3 regions of the Tepidimicrobium xylanilyticum genome follow, and region 3 is predicted to be linked to each of the others. Evidence: riboswitches for the same ligand, from Rfam matches in the RefSeq annotation. Region 3 holds a riboswitch; each other region holds the start of a gene.
What was found. A riboswitch is a leader RNA that binds a small molecule or an ion and turns the genes downstream of it on or off. The one in region 3 is predicted to bind cobalamin.

Region 1: another riboswitch for cobalamin. It lies ahead of BLV68_RS05040 (ATP:cob(I)alamin adenosyltransferase); the one in region 3 lies ahead of BLV68_RS03630 (ABC transporter substrate-binding protein).
Region 2: another riboswitch for cobalamin. It lies ahead of BLV68_RS15730 (DUF4430 domain-containing protein); the one in region 3 lies ahead of BLV68_RS03630 (ABC transporter substrate-binding protein).

Annotation. Positions count from the first base shown of each region.
Region 1 covers NZ_FNNG01000003.1:166,094-169,376, reverse strand. The annotation lists gene BLV68_RS05050 (Y-family DNA polymerase) at 1-866, opposite strand, end outside; gene BLV68_RS16260 (transketolase-like TK C-terminal-containing protein) at 1,153-1,254, shown strand; gene BLV68_RS16255 (transketolase-like TK C-terminal-containing protein) at 1,332-1,472, shown strand; cobalamin riboswitch at 1,518-1,690, shown strand; gene BLV68_RS05040 (ATP:cob(I)alamin adenosyltransferase) at 1,860-2,342, shown strand; gene BLV68_RS05035 (DUF4430 domain-containing protein) at 2,360-2,758, shown strand; gene BLV68_RS05030 (hypothetical protein) at 2,763-3,266, shown strand.
Region 2 covers NZ_FNNG01000004.1:161,780-165,062, reverse strand. The annotation lists gene BLV68_RS16270 (CC/Se motif family (seleno)protein) at 157-324, shown strand; gene BLV68_RS06405 (YibE/F family protein) at 383-1,501, shown strand; cobalamin riboswitch at 1,610-1,794, shown strand; gene BLV68_RS15730 (DUF4430 domain-containing protein) at 1,939-2,985, shown strand; gene BLV68_RS06390 (ABC transporter ATP-binding protein) at 3,006-3,283, shown strand, end outside.
Region 3 covers NZ_FNNG01000002.1:287,564-290,846, forward strand. The annotation lists gene BLV68_RS03615 (histidine phosphatase family protein) at 1-143, opposite strand, end outside; gene cobS (adenosylcobinamide-GDP ribazoletransferase) at 134-898, opposite strand; gene cobU (bifunctional adenosylcobinamide kinase/adenosylcobinamide-phosphate guanylyltransferase) at 868-1,404, opposite strand; cobalamin riboswitch at 1,515-1,690, shown strand; gene BLV68_RS03630 (ABC transporter substrate-binding protein) at 1,797-2,741, shown strand; gene BLV68_RS03635 (FecCD family ABC transporter permease) at 2,743-3,283, shown strand, end outside.

The sequences.
Region 1 (3,283 bases), on a different contig from region 3:
CCGCATTGTTCTAAATTTCTAATTCTCATACCTACCATTTCCGATAAAGCCAATAAAAACATATGGCTTTCCCTTTTATTATCCACATCATAGGCGGTTGTAGTGGAGTTGCCTATAGATTTAATGGGAAGGGATCCATTTCTTACGTGAGAGTTTTCCATTCCATTGGCGTATTCCCATATGAGTATCCCTGGTTTTTTTAACCACGCGTATATATAATCTTTGTCTAGTTTAGCCAATTCTCCTATGGTAAAAATACCTCTTTTGTTTAATTTCTTTTTAGTCCTAGGGCCTATCATAAACAGTTTACTTATCGGCAGAGGCCACATCTTATCTCTTATCTCATAATGGAAAAGAGTATGAACCTTATCGGGTTTTTCAAAATCTGAGGCCATCTTAGCCAATAATTTATTGGGGCCTATGCCTATATTTACTGTAAAGCCCAATTCCTTTTTTATTCTTTCCTTTATTTCATAGGCAGTATCTAAAAAGTTTGTTTCTCTATTGTAAGAATAATCCATAAATACCTCATCAATAGAATACCTTTGAATATAAGGGGAATACTCTTTTAATAGGTCTATCATGGAATTACTGGCCTTCATATACATTTCATAGTTAGGTGGAACTATGGTTAAATTTGGGCACTTCTGTCTTGCTGAGTAGAGACTTTCTCCAGTTAAAATGCCGTATTTTTTAGTAGGAATGGATTTAGCCAGTACTATTCCATGCCTCTTTGATTCATCACCTCCTACTATGGAAGGGATATCCCTTAAATCTATGACTTCTCCATGTTGCAATCTATATGTTGCTTCCCAAGAAAGGTAGGCAGAATTAACATCTATATGGAATATAATCCTGTGTTTCATTAAAATCCCTCCAAGCCTATTATAACAGAACATATGTTTTGTGTAAATAGTATTTTAATATTTTTTAAATATTAGAGGAATGGTGCAATTATTAACAGGATTTTTGGGTTATATATATAATATGGGATTGGATTAAACTAAAGGGGAGGATCGCATTAATATAGATAAATTAACCATTAATACCATAAGGGTTTTATAGGCAGAAGCCCATTTAGCAGCTCATTTTAATAGGCCAAGCCATGAAATAATAGACCACCATACCTATATACTTGCAGGAGACGACTGCTTGATGGAAGGCATTAGCTATGAAGCTGCTAATAGATTGAAGGATAGGGGAATTGGTACTAAAGTGGTAAGCATGCCTTCTTGGGAGATATTTGAAGAATAAGGAAAGAACTATAAGGAAAAGGTACTGCCTAAAGAAGTAACCAAAAGATTGGCCGTAAAAGCAGCATCGGATAATATATAGGCAGTGATGGGAAAATCTTATCTATAGATGATTTTGGAGCATCTGCACCAGGGGATAAATTATTCGAGAAATTTGGATTTACAGTAGATAGGATTGTAAAAGAAGCTTTAAGATTATTGGATTCGAATAATCAATAATATTGATAAGCATTTAAAATTATAGTATTATAAATCTAGATGAAAACTTAATATCCTAATATAGGTTGCTTTAAGCATTAATAGGGAAACAGGTGAAAATCCTGTGCGGTCCCGCCGCCGTAAGGTATTTTAGTAGTTTACAATGCCACTGGGAAACTGGGAAGGCAAACTACTATTACAAGCCGAGCCGGAAGACCTGCCTATATTAGTACAACGACAACTTCACGAGGGATGGAGGTGTTGTATGATTAGATGAGGGTGTTTCGTATATTGAACACTTATCTATGGATACAGTATGCAAACCTTTCAGCTTGAAGTTGGGAGGTTTTTTGTTTGCTAAGGGAGGTGTAAATTATAAAGAAGCTGGGTGAAATTTGCTATCCATTTATGGATGAAGAAGGGCTATTTTGTGATTTTGAAATATTATCTGATGGTATTAGTAGTTATTTTGGCTTATCTTTAGCTATAGCTAGAGATAGAGCATATCCAGATGACATATGTAATATTCTAGAATGGTTAGCAGAGATGAGCCTACATGTTAATGGTTCTTTAAGAGGTAAATTGGCCGTTGAACAAAAGGATTTGGACAGGTTATATGAAATATATTATTTTTACAAAGATAAAATTCACGTTGAAGGCTTTACACTGCCTGTTGGTTCCTATCTTTCTTGCCACTTAAATGTGTTAAGATATAAAACTAAAGAATTAGTTCGATTACTTCATAAGATAGATCAACAACAGGAGAAGGTGCCAAAGATATTGTTTTCATTTACTAATCTATTAGCAAATTTTCTATATGTTTTAAGTTGTTATATAAACTTTTTAGATAGAATGGAGAATAAGCCTTTTATATCTAAGAGTTATAGATAAAAGTGAGGAGGAATATTATGAATAAAAAAATAATAGCAATTATATTAGTTTTAATAGTTACAGTACTATTATTTGCTGGGTATAAGGCATTTTTAAGCCCTAAAGGGGTAGAGGGTCAAAAATTAGTTACAATACATGTTATTAATAAAAATGAAGATGTAGACAAAACATTTGAATATAATACAGACCATAATTTTCTATTAGAACTATTAGAGGAAAAGGAAGAAGAACTAGGGGTAACATTTGAAAAATACGATTTTGGTACCATGGTAACAGGAATGTTAGGATATGTAGCTGACCCCAACAATCAAGAATACTTCCATATTTATATTAACGGAAAGGATGCGACAACGGGGCCGGGAGAAATACCTCTAACCGATGGAGATACTTATACCTTTGAATTGAAAAACTATTAATGCCATGAAGATTAGAGATATAGCTCTTATAGGAATTTTAAGTGCAACTATTACAGCAGGGAAATTGGTCTTAAGTTTCATACCCAATATAGAAATTGTTACCCTATTATTTATTGCATATACCATTGTGTTCGGTTATAAAAAGGTATTGCTAATATCAGTAGTTTTTACAACTACTGAAATATTCATATATGGGTTTGCTACTTGGCTCCTTGTCTATTATATAATTTGGCCCATCCTTATTATAATAACGGAACTATTGAAAAGGAGGGTAAAATCTGAATATGGTTATGCAATCATAGGAGCCATATTTGGCTACACTTTTGGAATTTTCTTTTCCGTAGTAGAATCCTTTTTCTATGGTGCAGCTTATGGATGGGCTTATTGGGTTAGAGGTTTATTGTTTGACTTAATCCATGGAACTTCAAATTTTATTATAGTCCTAGTTCTTCTTAAACCTATATTAGATATATTAAATAGGTTAAAGAAGACATATTATAGAACTTAAAGCTAAGGCAATACCTT
Region 2 (3,283 bases), on a different contig from region 3:
ACCCCTATATATATAATAATGTAGATAGAAAAAAAGAGGAGGATAGGGATGAAGATTACTATTGACCCAAAGGCCAGAGAATTTATAGAAAGGAACTGTAAGGATAAGGCAATTACCATTAAGCTAATTGTGGCTGCTAAAGGTTGATTAACATGTATAGAACCATCTGTTGAGATGGTAATACCTAAAGATGAATCTCTCTACCATAGATATGATATAGATGGGATTAGAGTATATTGTTCACCAGAGGTTAGGAAGAAAAATGACGAAATAAGGCTTAAATTGATGAGGTTTTTTTGGATTAAATACCTATATGTAGATTGAAAGAAAATGGGGCCTAGTATATTATAATATTCATAGTAATAAATATTGGAGGTTTAATATGAATGATAAAATTTGGGTTATTCTCCTGTTAGTGCTATTGATCCCATTAAAAGTTTACAGCGATTATATGGAACCAACGGAAATACATATGGAAAGAGCTATTGTTTTAGAAGTAGAGGAAGGGGAGAATATTGAAGAAATAGAAGGTTTACTAGGCCAAGTCCAATATGTAAAGCTTCAAATACTTAGTGGGAAGTTCAAAGGCCAAATATTTGAGGTGGAAAACAACCTATCCAACAATATGGCCTATGATATTGTGGTAAAAGAAGGGGATAGGGTAATAGTAGGCATTGAAGAATATGAAGAGGATTTTGTAGAAGTTTACATAACGGATTATGCTCGACAAAGCTATGTTTTCTATCTTTTAGCCTTGTTCATACTGTTAATCCTGGCCATTGGGAGAGGAAAAGGGTTGAAAGCTATATTGACTTTGGGCATTACCATATTTATAATTGTAAAGATATTGTTGCCCTTGATGTTGAAAGGAATAAATCCAATTCCTATTTCCGTTTTAGCTGCCATAGTCATTACCATAATTACCATTTTATTTATTGCAGGAATTAATACTAAGAGCATTTCTGCCATAATAGGTACTTGTAGTGGTGTGATTATTGCTGGAATTATAGCCTACTTTGTTGGCAGCCAGGTTAGGTTAACGGGCCTTAGCAGTGAAGAAGCTACCATGCTCATGTTCATCCCCCAAAGGGTGGATTTCGATTTTCGAGGCCTATTGTTTTCAGGAATCATATTAGGAGCTCTAGGTGCCATAATGGATGTAGGGATGTCTATAGCCTCATCTATAGAGGAAATACACAATGCCAATAAAAGCTTTACAAGGAAGGAATTATTTAATTCAGGCATGAATGTAGGAAGGGATATAATGGGGACTATGACCAATACATTGATATTAGCCTATACTGGCAGCTCCATACCTTTATTGCTCCTATTCATGGCCTATGAAACCTCTATGATTAAAGTCATAAATTTGGACATTATTGCAACGGAAATAGTAAGGTCCCTATCGGGCAGCATTGGATTGGTTCTAACCATTCCATTAACTGCTTTGGTTTCCACCTTCTTAATAAAAAGGGAAAATTCCAAGAAAGAAGGTTTCTAAAAAATTTACATGACTCCAATAGCCAATTGACAAATATGTTAAGCTAATACAATAAAAATATTGTTGACAGAATATATAATGAAATATAGACTATAATTAGATGGTAAAAATTGAATATAAGGTTTAGGTTCTTTTTAAGTAAAGATTAAAAGGGAATCAGGTGAAAATCCTGAACGGACCGGCCACTGTAATTGGTGAGTGACCCTTCAAACTGCCACTGAGACTTATCTTGGGAAGGCGAAGGTAAACTATGAACCATAAGTCAGGAGACCTGCCTAAACTGCAATGTAACATATACCTTCCTGGGTTTAAGGTAATGTGTATTTTTGTGTTGTTTTTATATGAACGGGCCTATAAATGCCTTAACCTATGGTGGTTAAGGCATTTTTTAATACAGCAACAATGCCGAGTATGGATTAGGAACGGAGGGGAGTTAAATGAAGAAGAGAAACGTTTTCCTGTTACTATTGTTATCTATAATAATTATTTTGGGGAACATACAGATTTTTAGGGGAATAAAAGATTATTTTTCTGAAGATGTGGTCTTTGGACAAACTAATAAGCTAGAGATTGAATATTGGATGGATACCAGTGCAGAGGAAATTAGTGAAAGCCAGAGTTCTGAGTCCATGTTAGCCAAGTTAAGAAATGAAAAAGTAGAATTCCATGATTCATCCAAAATCCATGAGGAAGAAAGGGAAAATATCAATTCGAATGCCACAGATTCCAAAGAAAGGAGATCACCTTGGGAAAAGTTATTGGAATCTAAGGAAAAGAGAAAAAAGAATGAAGCATCTATCCAAGACCTAGTCCTTGAAAAGGCCAAGGAAGATAAAATAAAGGAAGATAAAATAAATGAAGAAAAAAATAAAAAAGAAGAAGAAACAATAAATAAGTTTCAGGAGGAAATAAGGAAGCTTAGTCAAAATACAAAGAAGGGTCCTGAAGAAAATAATAAGGACCAAGAAGAGAACAAAAATGTAGAAGAAAAAGCAACAGAAGAACAGAAAAAAGCCACAAAAAAAGCTAAAAAAGAGAAGGAGAAAAAAGAAAGAGAACAAAAAGAAAAGCGTAAAAAGGAAAATATAGTAACCATGCAAATTCGCTGTGATACAGCTGTAGCTAAAGGTATGGCTGATAATCCAGAGTGGCAGGGTATAGTACCTAAAAGTGGGATAATATTAGCTAATACAGAATTTAGAATTAAAGAAGGGGATACGGTATTAGATGTATTACTCATGGCTAAAGAACAGTATAAGTTTCACGTAAGTTATAGAGGCGAAGGGGGATCCGCCTATGTAGAAGGAATTAATAATTTATATGAGTTTGATGGTGGTCGTTGGAGTGGCTGGATGTACTGTGTAAATGGCTGGTATCCAAACTATGGAGCAGGAGCATATGTGCTTAAAGGTGGAGATGTAATCGAATGGAACTATACCTGTAATCTAGGCAAAGATTTAGGACAAGAATGGATAGGTGATTAATAGTAAAGGATGGGATTTGATTGGAAGGATACATAAAATTAAAAAAAGTCCGGAAAGAGTTTATCTTAGGAAAAAACATAATTAAGGCTGTAAATGGAATAGATCTGTCCATAAAAAAGGGAGAAATGCTTAGGATAGCTGGACGTTCTGGCTCGGGCAAGTCAACACTTTTAAATTTAATGGCTGGATTGGAAAAGGTTACATCTGGTGAAATAATAATTGCTGGTGGTCATATTGAAAAAATGAATGAAAGAGAACGAATCAGATTCAGGAGGGAAAATATAGGCTTTATATTTCA
Region 3 (3,283 bases):
TTATCAAAAGACAAGGTATCCACAAAGGTTTTAGTCCTACGAATTTGTTCCTTCCCTTCATCTGTTAATATGGTTTCCTTTGTACTAAATATGCCTTTCACATTATCTTGAGTTTGTCCATGACGAACTAATATTATGTCCACCTTAACACCTCCAAAAATATTATTAAAGATACTATTTCACTTAATTCTATAGTGGCTCCATATACATCTCCAGTAAAACCATCTATTTTTCTATAGGTAATTTTAGTCATCACCTGTCCTATAAGGAAGGAAAAAAATAATGGTATTATATAAATTGGTTTTACTAACAAAACTATTAGCAAATATCCAATTCCTCCAAAAAGGGCATATGTTTTGGGATTGCTTCTATGGAACATATACCCTATTCCATCTTTTCTAGCAACTTTTTTACTTGACATCAAATATGCTATTACTAAGCGGCTATTTCCATAGGATAATGCCAATATAATTGGAATATTTTTGTCTAGACTTAATATTAAAATATATTTTAGTAAAATATCCATAACTATGGAAATAACACCAAAAGTTCCTATTCGGCTATCTTTCATAATTTCAAGCACTTGTTCTTTTTTTCTATAGGATAAAAATCCATCACAAGTATCTGCTAATCCATCTAGATGAAGCCCTCCCGTTATTGCTACCATTGATAGTAAGGCAAAAAAACTAGCTGTATTTTCATTTAAGTGACTAAATATACTGTACGAAACTCCCCCTAGTCCCCCAATTATAATGCCTACTAATGGAAAGAAAAAAATGCTTTTGGATAGATTTTTATCGTTAAAGTCAACAGCCTTTTTTACGGGTATTCGGGTTAAAAATTGTATGGACAATATTAGTCCATCTATCATTTTATCTTCACCGGTATTCCACAACATACCAAATAAACCTCATGGGATAGGGCAGCTATCCTTTGGTTTATCCTTCCTTGAATATCCCTGAAAACTCTGCCTATGTGATTATCTGGTACTAGAGAATATCCTACTTCATTTGTTACCAATACTAGATTATATCTTCTCTCTTCAATAGCTTGGATTAAAGAATATAATTCATCAAATATTCTATTTTCCACTTCCTTCTGTAAATTATAGTCTATATAGTCTTTGCCATCTGTCACATCAAACATTATATTGGAGCTAAGAAGGGTTATGCAATCCAATAAGTAATTCTTCTCTTCTCCTAAGGCATCAGTTAATGAATAATAACCTTCGTAAGTTCTCCAATGGAAAGGTCGACTTTCCCTATGTAATTTGATTCTTTCTTCCATTTCCTTATCCCATATTTTAGATGTGGCTATGTAGACTACATCCTTCTTATCCCTATATAAATTTTCTGCAAAACTGCTTTTACCACTTCGGGCTCCACCTGTAACTAAAATGACCATTTTATCACCTACACTTCTCAATATCCAATTAGTTACTAGTATACCATAAACTAATTCTAGTTGAAACTATTGACTAAATAAATTATTAATATTACAATATATTATACAATTAAATAATCAAATCTTATGGTCCGTAAGGATAAAGGGAAGACGGGTGAGAAGCCCGCGCAGCCCCCGCTACTGTAAGTGAGGATGAAGCCCTAATATGCCACTATCTTTAAAGATGGGAAGGCAGGGTGGAGGATGAATCACAAGCCAGGATACCTGCCATAAGATTTTAGTGAATTAACCTTCGGAGGGAAGGTATAATCTATTTTTTGTGCCCATTTATTAAGAAAACCTACCTCCTAAGGTAGGTTTTTTGATATATACATAGGGATAGGAGGGTCTTCATGAAAAAAATCAAAAACATATTTATTCTACCATTAATATTGATTCTAGTATTTTCATTGGTAGCTTGTACAAATGAAGTTAAATTGGAATCTGAAAATGAAGTTCTTAAATCAAATCAAGAAATAGAAGTAAAATTCCCATTAACTATTACAGACTTTTTAGACAGGAAAGTAACCTTAATAAAAGAACCTAAAAGAATCGTATCCCTTGCTCCTTCTACTACTGAACTTTTATATGCATTAGGAGTAGGAGATAAAGTTGTAGGTGTCACTGAATACGATGATTATCCTCCTGAAGTTGAAAAAGTTCCAAAAGTAGGAGGTTATAAGGGAGCTAATATTGAAGCTATTATTGCACAAAATCCTGATTTAATCTTAGCTTCAAACCAATCCGGTAAAGAGGAAATAGAAACATTAGAAAACATGGGAATACCAGTTTTAGTAATGGAAGCTAAAAACATAGAAGGGATATATAAGTCCATAAAATTATTAGCAGAAATAACTGAAGCTGAAGAAAAAGGAGAAGAAATTATAAATGGAATGAAAACTGAAATTAATAAAATAAAGGAGAAGGTAGAAGGTCTTCCAACAATTGATGTATTTTACCTCGTCTTCTTGGATGGTAACTGGACTGCTGGAAAAGGCACATTTATTGATGAGCTTATAACTATTGCTGGTGGGAGAAATATTGTTGATCTAGAAGGTTGGCCTCAATACAGTATAGAAGAGCTGGTTAAGAAAAATCCTGATGTTATAATTACAGCACCACATGCTGGTAATGTGGAAGATATAATAAAAGCTGAAGGTTACAAGGATACTGATGCTGTCAAAAATGGAAATATATTTGTAGTAAGCGATGATAACATAATATCGAGGGCTTCCAGTAGGCTTGTATTAGGATTGAAAGAAATTGCTGAATTCTTACATCCGGAGGTTTTTAATTAAAGTGAAAAAGAATATTTATTTTATCATAGCTATTCTAGCACTTTTTTTTACAGTTATAATATCCATTTCTGTAGGAGCAGTTAAAATCCCCCTACAGGAAATTGTTAATGTATTTGCGAAAAGTGGAAATCAAACCAATAGAACCATAATCCTCAATTTAAGGCTTCCAAGGGTAATTGGCTCTGCAGTAGTAGGAATGGGACTTTCTGTTGTAGGCGTTTTTTTCCAAGGACTACTCAGAAATACTATGGCTGATCCTTATGTGTTAGGAATCTCATCTGGTGCAGCTTTTGGAGCTACAATTGCCATAATCTTAGGCCTTGGCCTCTTTGGCATTAGTTTTTTGGCCTTTATTTCATCATTAGCAGTTGTAATATTTGTCTATATTGTATCTAAAACTGGTCCAAAAATATCTATGCACACAATGTTGCTGGCAGGAATAGCTATTAGTGCTTTTATTTCTGCAATTATATCTCTATTAATGCTTTTAAATCACGAGGAGTTTAATAAAATTATCTTTTGGACTATGGGAGGATTTAGCC